Regions from separate parts of the Alteromonas sp. W12 genome, predicted to be linked through region 1. Evidence: predicted binding sites of a transcription regulator. Region 1 holds the regulator's gene; the other holds the start of a gene.

Region 1 (4,919 bases):
ATCAAGTGGCCGACTTGATGGAAGCTAAAAACAAACGTCAAAAACCTGTTCATCAATATCTAATCACCCGTTTAACCGATATGGGGTTAAGCAACGCGTTAGCGAAACAGCTTATTAGCTATACGCCGTCACATTACAACGAACGAGATGCATGGGTATATCTTCTTAACCTATTGGCTAATCGCATAAATGTGACAGGAAACGATATACTTAGCGCACAAGGTGCTGTTGCATTAGTAGGACCAACAGGTACCGGTAAAACAACTACCGTTGCGAAACTTGCTGCCCGCTATGCGCAAAAATACGGTGCAGAGTCGGTTGCGATGATTACCATCGATACGTATAGAATTGCCGCCTATGAGCAGCTAGCGACATACGGAAAGATTATTGGCTGCACGGTGAGAAAAGCGCAGACTAGTGAAGAACTTGCGGATTTATTATTCCAACTTCGTCATAAGCGACTAGTATTGATTGATACGGCTGGATTTAGTCAAAGAGACAGTCGATTAATTAAACAAATTAAGCAGTTTGATAACGGACAAATGCCAAATGTTAAAAAATATTTGGTAGCGCAAGCAAATACGCAATATCCTGCTTTGCAGAGAATCATTCAAGCGTATGATGATATTGAACTAAGTGGCTGTATTTTCACAAAGTTAGATGAGTGCTACTCTTTAGGAGAGGTGCTTAGTGCAGCGGTTGAATACCAATTACCGGTTAGTTATGTCACCGATGGTCAAAAAGTACCTGAAGACATTAAGATTGCAGAAGCGAAATCTTTGGTTTCCGCTGCTGCAAAGCTTTATAAAAAGTACGGTTTGAATCATACTAGTGGTAACAACGCAATTAAAACAGCATAAGCAGTATGATTGACGACCAAGCGAGTAGCTTAAGAAAAATGAAGCAATCACGGTTAATCAAAGTAATCGCCGTCACCGGTGGCAAAGGTGGCGTAGGTAAAACAAACATTACATTGAACACCGCTATCGCCATGGCGAAGCAAGGTAAACGTGTAATGGTTCTCGATGCGGACCTCGGTCTTGCTAACGTAGACGTTATGTTAGGTTTGCGTGTTGAGAAAAACTTATCCCACGTGCTTTCCGGCGAATGTACACTTGATGAAGTACTAGTGACCGGTCCGCACGGAATAAAGATTGCCCCTGCCACATCAGGCACGCAGTCGATGGCAGAATTGTCGCCAACGCAACACGCTGGCCTAATTCGTGCCTTTAGTGAGCTGCGCTCGCAGATTGACGTGCTTATCGTTGATACAGCGGCAGGTATTTCAGACATGGTGTTGAGCTTTTCAAAAGCCTCACAAGACATCATGGTCGTTGTGTGTGACGAGCCTACCTCATTGACAGATGCGTATGCATTGATAAAAATTCTGAATAGAGAGCACGGTGTTTTCCGCTTCAAAGTTGTGGCTAATATGGTGCGCGACGTGCGAGAAGGCCAAGAGTTATTTAGTAAATTAAGCAAAGTGACAGGGCGTTTTTTAGATGTTGCACTAGAATTAGTGGCGACAGTACCGTTTGACGAGAACATTCGTAAAGCAGTGCGTAAACAAACAGCCATTGTCGATGCTTACCCAGGTTCACCTGCAGCCGTTGCAATAACACAGTTGGCGAGTAAAGCCTTAACATGGCCTATTCCAGCGCAGCCAGGTGGCCATTTAGAGTTCTTTATTGAACAGTTAGTTGCAGAAAAAGCCGTAGGAAGTCAGCGTTGAACAGCAAGGCAGCCGCTTATCAACAACAAACCGATAAAGCGCAGTTAGTCGAAAGACATGCGCCATTGGTTAAGCGTATAGCGCATCACTTGATAGCGCGATTGCCGGCTAGTGTTCTCGTAGACGATTTAATTCAATCAGGCATGATTGGATTATTAGAAGCCGCACGAAACTTTGATGGTTCAAAAGGAGCCAGCTTTGAAACGTTTGCCGGTATTCGCATTCGCGGTGCTATGCTAGATGAAATTCGCAAAGGGGATTGGACACCGCGTTCAGTCCACCGAAATGGCCGAGCGATCACTGAAGCAATTTCGCAAGTAGAAAGCGAAACAGGCCGCGATGCTAGAGATTCTGATATTGCTGATAAGCTTAATGTAAGCTTGCAGGACTATCACCAAATGCTTAATGAAGTAAATGCCGGAAAGCTGGTAGGTATTGAAGATTTAGGTGTGTCAGAAGATGTTATTTCGACAGAGCAAAATCGAGGTAGCGACGCACCACTGGAAGATTTGATGCAAGGCGCTTTCCAAAAAGCGCTTGCCCATGCAATTACGACATTACCTGAAAGAGAAGCGATTGTACTTTCGCTGTATTATGATGAAGAGCTGAACCTAAGAGAAATTGGTGAGGTTCTTGATGTAAGTGAATCGAGAGTCAGTCAAATTCACAGTCAGGCCATGTTAAAACTCAAATCACGAATGAAGTCGTGGCAAGCTGACGAAGAATAGAAATTAATAACAATTAACCCCTCACTGGAGGCTATTTTGGACAAAAGCATGAAAATTCTCGTGGTCGATGATTTTTCTACCATGAGACGTATCATCAAAAACCTACTTAAAGATTTGGGTTTTTCCAACATCCAGGAAGCGGATGACGGAAGTACTGCATTGCCTATGTTGCAGCAAGGTGATTTCGATTTCGTAGTTACCGATTGGAACATGCCTGGAATGCAGGGTATTGACTTGCTTCGCGCGATTAGAGCCGATGACAAGCTCAAGCACCTACCAGTACTTATGGTTACTGCTGAAGCGAAGAAAGAGCAAATTGTTGCCGCCGCGCAAGCAGGTGTTAATGGCTACGTTGTTAAGCCGTTCACTGCAGCAACACTTAAAGAAAAATTAGATAAAATATTCGAACGTTTAGGTTGATCCAGACGCTCACCAGAGAAATGAGGTTTACTGGATGTCAACGAATGTAAACGTTCCAATTTCGTTGGAAGAAGCAAAACAGCTTGTCACCTACCTTGAAGAGGGTGACAACGCTTCAGCCAATGCCCTATTAGAAGCGGCCTCAATGAAAGAAAACGTTGAGTTATTTGCCGAAGTAGGGAAACTGACGCGTCAGCTTCATGACGCGCTGAATAATTTCCAAATAGACGACCGCATTAAAAATCTCGCGACCGATGATATTCCCGATGCACAATCCCGCCTAACCTACGTAATTGAAGAAACTGAAAAAGCTGCTAATACTACTATGGATGCCGTTGAAGCGAGTATGCCTATAGCTGAAATGCTGTCGGCGCGCATTGAAAAGGTTATGCCTGAGTGGAAGAAGCTGATGAATCGCCAGATAGAGTTGGGTGAATTCAAGGCTTTATGCGCAGACTTAGACGAATTGTTGGAAGAAGGTTCGGCACAGTCAGCTAAACTTACACAGTTACTTACAGAAGTATTGATGGCTCAAGGTTATCAAGACTTAACTGGTCAGGTTATTCGCCGCGTTATCGACTTGGTTAAAGAAGTGGAAGACAGCTTAGTTAACATGCTTACCATGTTTGGTGAACGCGACGGTGCAGAACAAACTAAACCATCCAGCGTTAAGGCCGATAAGGTTGATGGTGTAGAGGCAGAAGGCCCTATCATTGATGCCGATAAGCGCGACGACGTCGTGTCAGGCCAAGATGATGTAGATGATCTTCTGTCTAGCTTAGGTTTTTAGGGGAGCGGGCGCATGTCGTTTGATGTTGACGAGGATATATTACAGGACTTTCTAGTTGAGGCTGGAGAGATACTTGAACAATTACAAGAACAGCTCGTTGATCTTGAGAACAATCCTGAAGATGCGGATTTGCTGAATGCAATTTTCCGTGGTTATCACACAGTTAAAGGGGGAGCAGGGTTCCTGTCTCTTACCGAGTTAGTAGAAATTTGTCACGGAGCGGAAAACGTCTTTGACGTAATGCGTAACGGTCAACGAACACTAACCCCTGAACTGATGGATATTATTCTGCAAGCCACAGATGTGGTGGTTGAAATGTTTGAACGAGTGAAAGCTCGGGATCCATTAGAGCCAGCAGATGCACACCTAGTAGACTTATTACACAAACTAAGTCGCCCGGAATCTCCAGATGAGAATATTTTTGGTGAACAAAGCGCGCCGGCGTCAGAACCTGAGCCCGCGATTGAAGAGCCAGAATTAGTTGTTGAAGAGCCTACTGCACAGGCACCAAGTTCTGGTGATAGCGGCGGTATTGACGAAATCACTGAAGATGAGTTTGAAGCGCTGCTTGATGAGCTTCATGGCTCTGGGGCACCAGGACAGTCCTCAGCGGCTAAAAGCGAACCTGCAAAGGCTGCTGCACCAGCTGCCGCTAGTGATAACGACGATATTACCGACGAAGAATTTGAAGCGTTGCTCGATGATTTACACGGCAAAGGCAAGTTTGGTGGTGAAGAAGCTGCGCCAACGGCAAATACACCAGCTCCAGCACCAGTTACGCCGAGTGCAGCTGGTGATGAAGAAATCACCGATGACGAATTTGAAGCACTGCTTGACCAACTGCATGGCTCAGGGCAAGGGCCTACCAAGCAAGGAGCCGTTTCAAAGGCGCCAGAGCCTCCTGTAGATAAGGCAGCAACAGAAGCGGTTCAAAAAGCGAAACAAGCAGCGCCAGCTGCGCCAAAAGCGACGCCTGCTCCTAGCGCCGCAGCGCCAGCTAAAGCAAGCGCACCTGCTGCACCAAAAGCAGCGCCTAAAAAAGATGAGAAGAAGGCGGCACCAGCTGCGCCTCCTGCTGAGACTACAGTACGTGTAGATACCAAGCGCCTTGACCAAATTATGAACATGGTGGGTGAACTCGTACTAGTGAGAAACAGACTAATAAGCTTGGGTATCAACAGTAACGACGAAAGCATGTCCAAAGCCATTGCCAACTTAGATGTGGTAACGGGCGACTTGCAAGGTGCGG
Region 2 (4,919 bases), 1.1 Mb from region 1:
CTATGCTAAAAATATGTTTAATATTCCGGCAAGAATAAAAAATGTAGGTATGGAGTTCTTCAAAGAACGTCAACTAGACGCAAAGAATTTATCTCAGCGGTTTCAATGGTGCTCTCTACTTCTTTGGAATGAGATAGATGATAGTGATGTGACTTCATTTAAGGAACTAAAGAAAACTAGAGATTTGATTTCTCATGGTGAAAACGTTATTGAATCCACATTACCAGTAGAAGAAATAAGAAGACTTGCTCTGAAGTTGCTTGGTAGCATTTAAACCTAACAAGAAATTAAATAAGGACAAAAAACAGTTGGCTTGTGCTCATTCGTAGCGATTTTAGCAAACAATTTTTTGCCTGTTAATTAGGTGTTGAACGTCTGCAAATTGTCTGAAGCGGTCTCGCGAGTTAGAAATATCCAATGTCCGCTTTACGCTCGAAGCCGACAGTGAAGGCTATTCAAAGGAAGCTATATCTCACTCCCAACACGAAACGCCAAACTCAACACACAAAAAAACGAGTGCTTAAAAGCACTCGTTTTCAATTGGCTCTTTTACGTGGCCTAGCCCTCGTTTTCACGCTTGGCCTAGCGTGTCGAAAAGCCTCAGTCGACGATAAGTGTAACTAAGTTTAAACTTAGTATTCCCACCATCCTTCTTGCCACCACTCCAAAAACTCTTCAAAGTCGATGTAACCGTCGTCGTTACTATCGATAAGCTTAAAGCCTTCTTGTACGTGGCTAGCTTTCGTTTTTGGTGAAATAACGGTTAGAAGCTCGATGAACTCCGGCAAATCGATTTGGCCGTTGCCATCACGATCGAAAAAGCTGAAGTCCTTTCTAATTTCTTCAATTTTAGATTCTGAAAGTTGAGTGCTCACTCGCATTCCTTATTTCAACTGCAATAAGCACGAGTGTAACGCCCTTCTTTCTAGCTGTCTACGCCTGATTTTCTTTTGCTTTAAGTGCGCGTAAACGTTGAGCTTCTGCTTTTTCCTGACGCTTTTGTTCCATGGTCAAACGCGCTTCCGTTCCTACGTGTTCTTGTTGACGCTCTTTTGCCAGCTGAACCTGTTTTTCACGTTCTCTAAAGCGAGCAATTTGATCGTCGGTATGGGTACCAAAGCAGTGTGGGCAGCTTACACCCGGCTCATACTTATCACTCTGCTTGTCTTCTTCAGTAATTGGAAGTCTGCACGCGTAGCACTGCTCATAATGGCTTTTCTCTAAGTCATGGTTAACTGCAACGCGATTATCAAATACAAAGCAATCGCCTTCCCACAACGACTCTTCTTTCGGTACATCTTCAAGGTACTGTAGAATACCGCCTTCTAAGTGATAAACCTCGTCAAACCCCTGCTCTTTCAAGTAAGCCGTCGATTTTTCACAGCGAATACCACCGGTGCAGAACATAGCCACTTTTTTGTTTTTTGACGGGTCGAGCTCCTTCGCTACGTATTCAGGAAACTCACGAAACGTTTCGGTTTTTGGGTCGATAGCGTGTTTGAACGTACCAATTTCAATTTCATAACCGTTTCGCGTGTCAATAACCGTAACATCTGGGTCGCTAATAAGTGCGTTCCAGTCTTTAGGTTTTACGTAAGTACCAACGGTTTTGCGAGGGTCAATACCCTCAACGCCCATGGTCACAATTTCTTTTTTCAGTTTTACCTTGGTGCGATAGAACGGCTGTTCATCGTGAAGAGATTCTTTGCAAGAAATAGGATTAATACGCTCGTCGCTGTTTAAATAAGCAAGTAATGCGTCGATACCTTCGCGGGTACCAGAAACCGTACCGTTTATCCCTTCGTGGGCAAGAAGAAGTGTACCTTTAATGCCATTAGCTTCCATTGTTTCGAGAAGCGGTTGGCGGATTTCTTTGAAGTTTTCAAGCGCAACAAATTTATACATTGCGCATACAATATATTTAGACATATTTTAACCTTTGCTGATTGGAGCGTAAGACCAGTGCAAAAATGCGGCGCGCAATATAACAAAAAGGAATGATAAAAACTAGGGCGGATACGAATTAGCGCTCCTACGTCAACCCAAACTTAGCACGCAACAACGAATTGAAATGACTGCTATGCAATATTCTCAAAAGATGTGAAGTGTGACGAATTTTCTTGTTGTGAATGGTATTCTTTATCTTGTGATGAAAGGATATCGTATAGCAGCGTATTATCTTCCTTCACGGTGTTAGCGTATTCCTTTTTCAACCGCTTTTGTGTTGCCAAACTACAATTATCTACTACATCGTCGGGTAGACGTTTAGCATCATCAGTTTGTGAAAGTGGAGAGGGATTCATACTTAAATATAACCTTGCTGCCGCATAGTCTTGAGATACTAACTCAGACAAAACGCGCATTCTGCCCCATTCGCTTTCATTAGCAGCTAGCGATGGCCTTCTATAATAATTTAACGATGCAAGCTTGGATTCGATGCTGCTTTTATCATCAGATTCTGACGCAACCGCTTCAATTTCAAATGGCTCGGCAACACTATGTTGCTGCATAGCAAGATATAAAGAGAACAACGCTCCCTGCGCAGATGCTTTAGCAAGCACACCACTGCGCTCCCAGTATATACTGGGGTCAATAGGTATTTGCTCACGAGCTTCGACAGTTTCTTGCGACATTCTTATTTACAACTTCATATGTATACTTATGTTTTCGGCAAGATAATGTTTTTCTTAAGCTTATTATCTAAAATTAGATATACTCCTATAAAGTAATCGCGTGCTCATTCATGGATTTGAAATGCAATTTAGCAACAAACAAGTACTGATTGTTGAAGACCAACGCCCTTTCCTTCTTTTATTAAAGGGGCTGATGCATTCGATGGGCGCATCTGATGTAGTTACAAAGTCATCTGCTGAACAAGCGGTATCACTATGTAAAAAGCATAAGTTTGATATTGTAATTTGTGATCTACACTTGGGAGCTGACAACAAAAATGGCTATGAGCTCATTGAAGAGTTGCGTACTCGAAGGCTTATCAGTCCCACATCGGTGTTCATTCTGATAAGCGCAGATAGCGCTCGACCGGTAGTGTTGGGCAGTATTGAACGTAGACCCGATGATTTTTTAATTAAGCCCTTTTCTCAAGTTCAGCTGAAGTCTCGTATTGTTCGTGCGTGGCAAAAAAGACAGTTTCTCCAGCAAGCGTTTAGTCTCGTTGAACAGGGTGAAATAAACAGTGCGATCGACCATATCGAAGCGTTACTTGACGCCCCTTCCCACTATAAAGGTCACTGTGAACAGCTATTAGTCGAGCTATATTGGCGTATAAAGCAACCCGATAAAGCGCTAGATGTATTACGTGACTACATTGACGGAAAACCCGTGCTGTGGGCACAAATAGCTATTGGAAAAACTTACTTGCTTTTAAAGGAATATGAGAAAGCGATTTTAATTGCCAAGAGAACGCTAAAGCGAAACCGGTTCAATGCAGACGCTCACGATATTCTTGCGCAAGCACACCAAGCCACGACATCTGGCGACAAAGCACTAGATGCAATAAAAGAAGCAATAAAACTGTCGCCCTACTCCCTACCCAGGCATTTCAAAGCCTGTGAAATAGGTCGGCAAAATGACGATTTAGTGCTGGCAGCGAGTTCAAGCCAAGCGATCTGGGATTTATCGAAACGAACCGTTCACAAAACAAGTTTGCACTGGTGCGGTATTATCCGAAGCCTTTTAGATGTCGCAGAGTTTGCAGACGACAAGCGCCAGCGCAATAAGTATCAGCAAGAAGCATTACTAACTCTGCAAAGAGGAAAGTTTGATGAACATCTTCAAAAAATGGACAGAGATTTTGACGTAGATATATTTGGTACAATCGTCAACGCTAGAATTAGCGCAATAGACGGCAAACTGATTGATGCCAAACGCCACTTAACAACGTCACAAACACTTCTTGACGATAAGTACACGGATGTTCCTACCGCGTTTATTCCTGACAGTATTAACGTTATGTATAAACTGGGTGAGTTTGATGATGCGCTACAGTTGAATGCACTTTTAACTTCAAGACAGGATGAGCTCGACCAAAACAGTTTAAACATGCTTGATGCGCAAGCCCTCAATGCTCAGAAAAACTTAGCCAGTTATCAACAGTTCAACCGCGAAGGCATTCAACACTATCAGCAGCAAGATTACGAACGTGCTAAAGCTTCGTTTGCCCTTGCTCAAGGCTTTGCTCCTGTAAATACAGGGGTTGCGCTTAATCTATTGCAATGTCTTCTACAAATTGCAATCAAAGAAGATAAAGCCGAAATGAAACTCATTAATGAGTGTAAGCGGCTGTTTAAATTGATTGACGATATGTCACTTAAGGCGCCTTACAAAGAAAAATACACCAACCTTAGAGATGAACTCTCTAAATATATTGGCTTTTGAATTAGAAAACTGGTGAGCTATGAGATTGTTAGTTTTTTTACTGGTGGCAATTTTAATCGACGAGGTTAGCGCCAATGAACAGGCGCTAAGTCAGAACGAGTCTTTTGTACTAGCCGATGCTGGTATTCACAGAATGACATTTGAAGAGCTAAACAGTGGTGAAATATTTGTTATTCGCGGATTAAAAGTACCTAGCACACAGCAATTCGAGGGTAGTCAAGCTAACGAGAAACACCTCCCAAAACTCGTCAAAGTTAAAACTGGCAAATACTATCTAAAATCGATAACTCCAGCTTTTTCGAACATTGGGGTAAGACGTTTTAAAAAACCCGAATGCGATGGCTGCTTTTTCTCGCTTCAACCAAGCGCGGTTTCTTATCTGGGTAGGTGGAATATTGATTTAGAATACAAATCAAGGAATAAGGTAGAGTGGCATATACAGAGGCAGTATTCCTACGAGAACCTTAAAACATTAAAACAAAAAAACACTAAATTGACCGAACTTCCCCTTTTCGTTGTTAACG

What was found. The regulator FliA, encoded in region 1, starts transcription of late flagellar genes. The targets are predictions, from matches to a motif close to CTAAAGNTNNNNNNNNNNNNGCCGATA.
Region 2: AWH61_RS07135 (VC2046/SO_2500 family protein) is a predicted target of FliA. The motif match lies at 2,666-2,692, and genes of this name have one in related genera.

What each region holds. Positions count from the first base shown of each region.
Region 1 is NZ_LQXH01000001.1:629,148-634,066, forward strand. It holds gene flhF (flagellar biosynthesis GTPase FlhF) at 1-860, shown strand, start outside; gene AWH61_RS02555 (MinD/ParA family protein) at 866-1,732, shown strand; gene AWH61_RS02560 (RNA polymerase sigma factor FliA) at 1,729-2,460, shown strand; gene cheY (chemotaxis response regulator CheY) at 2,497-2,880, shown strand; gene AWH61_RS02570 (protein phosphatase CheZ) at 2,915-3,670, shown strand; gene AWH61_RS02575 (chemotaxis protein CheA) at 3,683-4,919, shown strand, end outside.
Region 2 is NZ_LQXH01000001.1:1,682,435-1,687,353, reverse strand. It holds gene AWH61_RS07150 (hypothetical protein) at 1-274, shown strand, start outside; gene AWH61_RS07145 (EF-hand domain-containing protein) at 633-881, opposite strand; gene trhO (oxygen-dependent tRNA uridine(34) hydroxylase TrhO) at 934-1,929, opposite strand; gene AWH61_RS07135 (VC2046/SO_2500 family protein) at 2,079-2,633, opposite strand; gene AWH61_RS07130 (response regulator) at 2,755-4,395, shown strand; gene AWH61_RS07125 (hypothetical protein) at 4,415-4,919, shown strand, end outside.